One region of the Variovorax trehalosi genome, then DNA from elsewhere that is predicted to be linked to it. Evidence: predicted binding sites of a transcription regulator. Region 1 holds the regulator's gene; the other holds the start of a gene.
The links. The regulator NrdR, encoded in region 1, represses ribonucleotide reductase genes. The targets are predictions, from matches to a motif close to CACNANATNTNGTG.

Region 1 (3,354 bases):
TGTCGGCATGCTGGGGGCGCCGCATCTGGTGCAGTTGGGCACGGCCGGCTTCGGTGCGACCGATGCGCTCGGGCGCCGTTCGGAAACGAAGCGCCTCGCCATCGTCAGCACGGGTGCGCGCAGCGGTCGGGGCACAGGCCTCTCGACCGCGCAGCCCGTCGGCGACGGCAAGGTGGGCCAGACCGGCGGACGCCTGAACTGGCGACAGATCACCGACTATCGGAGAGCGAAGCAATGAGGACCCCGGTGCTTCGCGGTTTCACGCTGATCGAGATGCTGATCGTGCTGGCTATTGCCGCGATCCTGGTGGCCATCTCCTATCCGTCGTACATGGATTTCGTACGCAAGGGCTGGCGCAGCGAGGGGCGTTCCGCGCTGATGCAGCAGATGCAGGAGCAGGAGCGCCGCTACACACAGGTGGGGCGGTACCGGCGCTACGCGGGTGACTCGGGAGACGGCGGCGCTGGCGGCAAGTACACCGTCGAGAGCAGCAGTTGCGAAGGGAAGGGGAGCACCGACAGTTGCATCCGGCTGACGGCCACGCTGAAGGCCGGATTCTCCGACCCGCAGGTCGGCAATCTCTGGGTGGACAGCACAGGCGGCAAAGGCTGCGACGGGACGCAGCCCGCCAGGTGCTGGCAATGACGGGCGGCAAGAGCGCGGCGTCGGCCGGCTTCACCTTGGTCGAGCTGATGGTCGTCGTGGCCATCGTGGCGGTGCTGGCCGCCGTCGGCGCACCGAGCTTTCGCGACATGCTGCTCAACCAGCGTCTCGCGACCGCCGCCCAGGGCCTCAGTTCCGCATTGAGCTTCGCGCGCATGGAGGCCATTCAGCGCGCGCGGCCCGTGGAGGTGGCTGCGTTCACGGGCGGCGATTGGTCCCATGGCTGGGTCGTTCGGACCGGAGGCGATGAGTCCTTCAAGACGCTGCGGCGCTTCGAGCGGTTGCCGCAGGGCGTGAGTGTCGACGCGACGCTCGGGGGCGGGTTTGCGCAGGGCCTGCGTTACGACGGCAACGGGTTCTCGCGACAGACCGCAAGGGCCGGCTTCAGCGCGGGCTGCCTGACGCTGAAAGCCGAGACCGGGCGCAGGGCATCGATAGTCGTCTCGGCCTCAGGCCGGGCGAAGGTCTGCAATCCGGATGCGAGCGGCGATTGCGGCTCGGGGGTGTGCGGCAGGGGCGACGATGGCGGCTGACAGCCGCCGCAGCGTCGGTCAGATGTCCCGTAGCAATTGCCTGAACTCGTCCACGTCCTCGAAGCTGCGATACACCGAGGCAAAGCGCACATAGGCCACCTTGTCCAGGCGCTTGAGCTCGCGCATCACGAGTTCGCCGACCTTGGTCGAATCGATTTCGCGCAGGCCGCTGGCCAGCAGCTTCTGCTCGATGCGCAGGAGAGCGGTGTCGATCTGCTCGATGCTCACCGGGCGCTTGCGCAGCGCCAGCATCATCGAGGCGCGCACCTTGGAGGAGTCGAAGTCGGCGCGGCTGCCGTCCTTCTTCACGACCACGGGGAAGTTGACGTCGGGGCGCTCGTAGGTGGTGAAGCGCTTGTCGCAGGCGCTGCACTGGCGGCGCCTGCGGACGAAGTCGGCGTCTTCCGAAACGCGGGTCTCGACGACCTGCGTTTCAAGATGACCGCAAAAAGGGCATTTCATGCGGCCAGGTCTTCCAGTCGATCAGCGATAGACCGGGAAGCGGCTCGTCAGCGCGTGCACCTTGGCGCGCACTGCGTCGATGTTCGCCGCGTCGCGCGGGTTCTCGAGCACGTCGGCGATCAGGTTCGCGGTGATGCGGGCCTCTTCGTCCTTGAAGCCGCGGGTGGTCATGGCGGGGGTGCCGATGCGCACGCCGCTGGTGACCATCGGCTTTTCGGGGTCGTTGGGGATCGCGTTCTTGTTGATCGTCATGTGGGCGCTGCCCAGCACGGCTTCGGCTTCCTTGCCGGTGATGCCCTTGGCGCGCAGGTCGACCAGCATCAGGTGGCTTTCGGTGCGTCCGCTCACGATGCGCAGGCCCCGCTCGGTGAGGGTGTCGGCCACGATCTTGGCGTTCTTGACCACCTGTTGCTGGTAGGCCTTGAACTCGGGCGTCATCGCTTCCTTGAACGCGACGGCCTTGGCGGCGATCACGTGCATCAGCGGGCCACCTTGCAGGCCCGGGAAGATCGCGCTGTTGATGGCCTTCTCGTGCTGCGACTTCATCAGGATGATGCCGCCGCGCGGGCCGCGCAGGCTCTTGTGGGTGGTCGAGGTCACGATGTCGGCGTGCGGCACGGGGTTCGGGTACACGCCCGCGGCCACGAGGCCGGCGTAGTGGGCGATGTCGACCATGAAGATCGCGCCCACGTCCTTGGCCACCTTGGCGAAGCGCTCGAAGTCGATGTGCAGCGAGTAGGCCGAGGCGCCCGCGATGATCAGCTTGGGCATGTGCTCGTGCGCCTTGCGTTCCATCGCGTCGTAGTCGATGGCTTCGTTGGCGTCCAGGCCGTAGCTCACCACGTTGAACCACTTGCCGCTCATGTTGAGAGGCATGCCGTGGGTCAGGTGGCCGCCTTCGGCCAGGCTCATGCCCATGATGGTGTCGCCGGGCTTCAAGAACGCCAGCATCACGGCTTCGTTGGCCGAGGCGCCGCAATGCGGCTGCACGTTGGCGGCGTCGGCACCGAAGATCTGCTTGACGCGGTCGATGGCCAGTTGCTCGGCCACGTCGACATGCTCGCAGCCGCCGTAGTAGCGCTTGCCCGGGTAGCCTTCGGCGTACTTATTAGTGAGCTGCGAGCCCTGGGCGGCCATGACGGCAGGCGAGGCGTAGTTCTCGCTGGCGATCAGCTCGATGTGGTGTTCCTGGCGCGCGTTTTCGGCTTGAATCGCGGCCCAGATTTCGGGATCGGTCTGTTCGACCAAGATATTGCGTTGGTACATGGCAGTCCTTTGAAGACGAGGTCCTTGTTCTTCAACCAAACAAGGGCTGCCCAGGCGAACGGCTGAACGCCTGTTGTGGCCAGGCGGTACGCTTCCCAGTGGTATTCCACGTCAGCGCGTGGCACCTTGTTCAGGTGCTGCGCCTATCGCCAGTCGCGTACAGGGCCGAGTGTAGCTCACACCCAGCCGGGCCGGCTTCAGGAAACCGCGGAAAGCAGGGCGACCTTGGCGGGCTCCGAGCCTTCTTCGGCCTTGATCGGGGCCGGTGCCGGCGTCACGATGGGAATCGGCTGCGCGCGCACGGTCGTGCGGGGCGGCTGTACCGACGGCGCACGACCGTTGGCGACCTGCAGCAGGCGCTCGTGCTCGGCCATCACCTTGCTGGCGTAGCCGCCGTCGTCTTCCAGGTTGGCTGCGCCCACGTAGTAGC
Region 2 (3,354 bases), on a different contig from region 1:
GACGTGGCATCGGCCACGCCTGCACAGCTCGCGCCTCGCAGCGATGAGCAGGCATCGGTCGTTGTCGCACCGGCACCGGTGGCAGAGGTCAAGCCCGCGCCGCCACCTCTGCCCTCCGACCTGCAGGCCTACCTCGACCAGCAGGAGCGCGAGATCCTCGTGCGTGCCTTGCACGAGAGCGGCTTCAACCGCACCGCGGCCGCCGCGCGCCTGGGCATGAGCCTGCGCCAGATCCGCTACCGCATCGCGCGGCTGGGCATCACCACGCCCAACGGCGACGATGGCGCCAGCAGCCATGTCGACGACTGAAGACGCCGCACACGACACGCCGCCCGCCGGCGACGGGCTCTGGCGGGCCGGCTGGTACCGCTTCGCGAAAGCCCTGCCCTCGCCGAATTTCGGCCCCCGGCCGAGCGACGCGCAGACCGACCTCATCGTGCTGCATTCGATCAGCCTGCCGCCCGGCGAATACGGCGGCGATGCGGTGCAGCGGCTCTTCACCAACCGGCTCGACTGGGATGCGCATCCCTACTTCCAGTCGATTCGCGGCATCGAGGTGTCCTCGCATTTCTACGTGCGCCGCAACGGCGAGCTCTGGCAGTTCGTGAGCTGCGACGACCGTGCATGGCATGCAGGCGTGTCGTCGTGGCGCGGCCGCAGCAACTGCAACGACGACTCGATCGGCATCGAGCTCGAAGGCCTCGAGGGCCAGACCTTCGAAGCCGCGCAGTACGAGACGCTCGCCAGCCTCTGCCCCGCGATCGCGCAGCACTACGCCATCGCATTCATCGCCGGTCACGAGCACATCGCGCCGGGCCGGAAACAGGACCCCGGCGCGGGCTTCGATTGGCGATTGCTGCACGCGCAACTGGGCTGGAAATCACAGATGTTTCCCCCATCTGTGATGGAGCGCTAATTTTTTCAATCGCGTGACGCCCCGCGATGCCCTGCCCTCGGGTCACATCGCTTTCGAGAATGCAAATGCGAACCGCAGCAACCATGCGGCTTGCAGGCTCAAATCGGCTTGCAAGCCACGTCCCATGCGGGTTGCGCGACCATAGGCCAGTATTGACGCGGCATCGCCAGCCATGGCCTATGCCTAGAGAGATACCCGCAGTAGGTGAATCACTCACAAAACACTACCTGTAGTGGCTTGTAGACCCCTGGCACCCTAGATATAGTGTCCTCCGTCCGGTCAACAACGCCGGCGCGGCGCCCAGCCAAGGCGTCGCCACCCAACAAGAATTGCCAACCGAGAGGAAGCGAATGCAAACAGCCCTGAACACCCCATCGACCCCGCGTGCCGTTCCCTCCACGCCTCCCCAACAACAGCGTGACACCGCCGGCTCGCCCGCCGGCCAGAACCTCGCGCACTACCAGATCATCCGCCGCAACGGCGCCGTCGTTCCCTTCGAGCCGAACAAGATCGCCATCGCGATGATGAAGGCCTTCCTGGCCGTGCACGGCACCCAGGGCGCGGCTTCGGCCAGCGTGCGCGAGACGGTCGACGTGCTCACGCAAGGCGTGATCCGCGCCATGGTGCGCTCGCGTCCGGGCGGCGGCACCTTCCACATCGAAGACGTGCAGGACCAGGTCGAGCTCGGCCTGATGCGCGGCGGCCACCATGAAATCGCGCGTGCCTACGTGCTGTATCGCGAACGCCGCACGCAGGAGCGTTCCAAGCAGGTCGAGCAGGAAGCGCCAGCCACGCCGACGCTGCATGTGCTGGACAACGGCGAACGCGTCGCGCTCGACCTGAACCAGCTCAAGGGCCTGATCGAATCGGCCTGCGAGAACCTGGGCGACAGCATCACCGCCGCACCGATCGTCGCCGAGACGATGCGCAACCTGTACGACGGCGTGCCGCTCGACGAGGTCTACAAGGCCTCGATCCTGGCGGCCCGCACGCTGATCGAGAAAGACCCCGACTACACCTTCGCCACCGCGCGCCTCTTGCTGCACACGATCTTCAAGGAGATCGTCGGCCGCGAAGTGATGCCCGCCGAACGCGCCACCGCCTACGCCGACTACTTCCCGCAGTTCATCAAGAAGGGCGTGGAGAACGACCTGCTCGACGAGAAGCTGCTGCAGTACGACCTGCCCCGCCTGGGCGCGGCCCTCAAGGCCGAACGCGACAACCAGTTCGACTACCTGGGCCTGCAGACGCTGTACGACCGCTACTTCCTGCACGTGCGCAAGACCCGCATCGAACTGCCGCAGGCTTTCTTCATGCGCGTGGCCATGGGCCTGTCGCTCGGCGAGATCGACCGCGAAGCCCGCGCCATCGAGTTCTACGAAGTGCTGTCGTCGTTCGACTTCATGTCGAGCACGCCGACCCTATTCAACGCCGGCACGCTGCGCTCGCAGCTGTCCAGCTGCTACCTGACCACCGTGCCCGACGATCTGGACGGCATCTACGAGTCAATCAAGGAAAACGCGCTGCTCTCGAAATTCGCGGGCGGCTTGGGCAACGACTGGACCCGCGTGCGCGCGCTCGGCAGCCACATCAAGGGCACCAACGGCGAATCGCAGGGCGTGGTGCCCTTCCTGAAGGTGGTGAACGACACCGCCGTGGCCGTGAACCAGGGCGGCAAGCGCAAGGGCGCGGTCTGCACGTACCTCGAGTCGTGGCACCTCGACATCGAAGAGTTCCTGGAACTGCGCAAGAACACCGGCGACGACCGCCGCCGCACGCACGACATGAACACGGCCAACTGGATCCCCGACCTCTTCATGCGCCGCGTGATGGAAAAGGGCACCTGGACGCTGTTCTCGCCCTCCAACGTGCCTGACCTGCACGACCTGTTCGGCGCCGACTTCGAAAAAGCCTACGTCGCCTACGAAGAAAAGGCTGCCCGCGGCGAGATCAAGCCCGCGCGCACCATCCAGGCCTCGGACCTGTGGCGCAAGATGCTCACGATGCTGTTCGAGACCGGCCATCCCTGGATCACGTTCAAGGACGCCTGCAACGTGCGCTCGCCACAGCAGCATGCGGGTGTCGTGCACTCGTCGAACCTCTGCACCGAGATCACGCTGAACACCAGCGACACCGAAACGGCCGTCTGCAACCTGGGTTCGGTGAACCTGCTGCAGCATCTGAAGGACGGCAAGGTCGACCAGGAAAAGCTCAAGCGGACGATCTCGACCGCGATGCGCATGCTCGACAACGTGATCGACATCAACTACTACGCCGTGAAGAAGGCGCGCGACTCGAACCTGCGCCACCGTCCGGTGGGCCTGGGCCTCATGGGCTTCCAGGACGCGCTGTACGAACTGCGCATTCCCTACGCTTCGCAGGAAGCCGTGCAGTTCGCCGACGAGTCGATGGAAGCCATCTGCTACCACGCCTACTGG

Region 2: ACSFA7_RS29395 (ribonucleoside-diphosphate reductase subunit alpha) is a predicted target of NrdR. The motif match lies at 1,170-1,183, and genes of this name have one in related genera.

The regions. Positions count from the first base shown of each region.
Region 1 is NZ_JBPJZG010000001.1:904,688-908,041, forward strand. Features, by position in the region: gene ACSFA7_RS04215 (pilus assembly protein) at 1-238, shown strand, start outside; gene ACSFA7_RS04220 (type IV pilin protein) at 235-645, shown strand; gene ACSFA7_RS04225 (GspH/FimT family pseudopilin) at 642-1,196, shown strand; gene nrdR (transcriptional regulator NrdR) at 1,215-1,658, opposite strand; gene glyA (serine hydroxymethyltransferase) at 1,680-2,924, opposite strand; ZMP/ZTP riboswitch at 2,966-3,091, opposite strand; gene ACSFA7_RS04240 (lytic transglycosylase domain-containing protein) at 3,122-3,354, opposite strand, start outside.
Region 2 is NZ_JBPJZG010000010.1:28,490-31,843, forward strand. Features, by position in the region: gene ACSFA7_RS29380 (sigma-54-dependent transcriptional regulator) at 1-309, shown strand, start outside; gene ampD (1,6-anhydro-N-acetylmuramyl-L-alanine amidase AmpD) at 296-916, shown strand; gene ACSFA7_RS29390 (hypothetical protein) at 959-1,090, opposite strand; gene ACSFA7_RS29395 (ribonucleoside-diphosphate reductase subunit alpha) at 1,267-3,354, shown strand, end outside.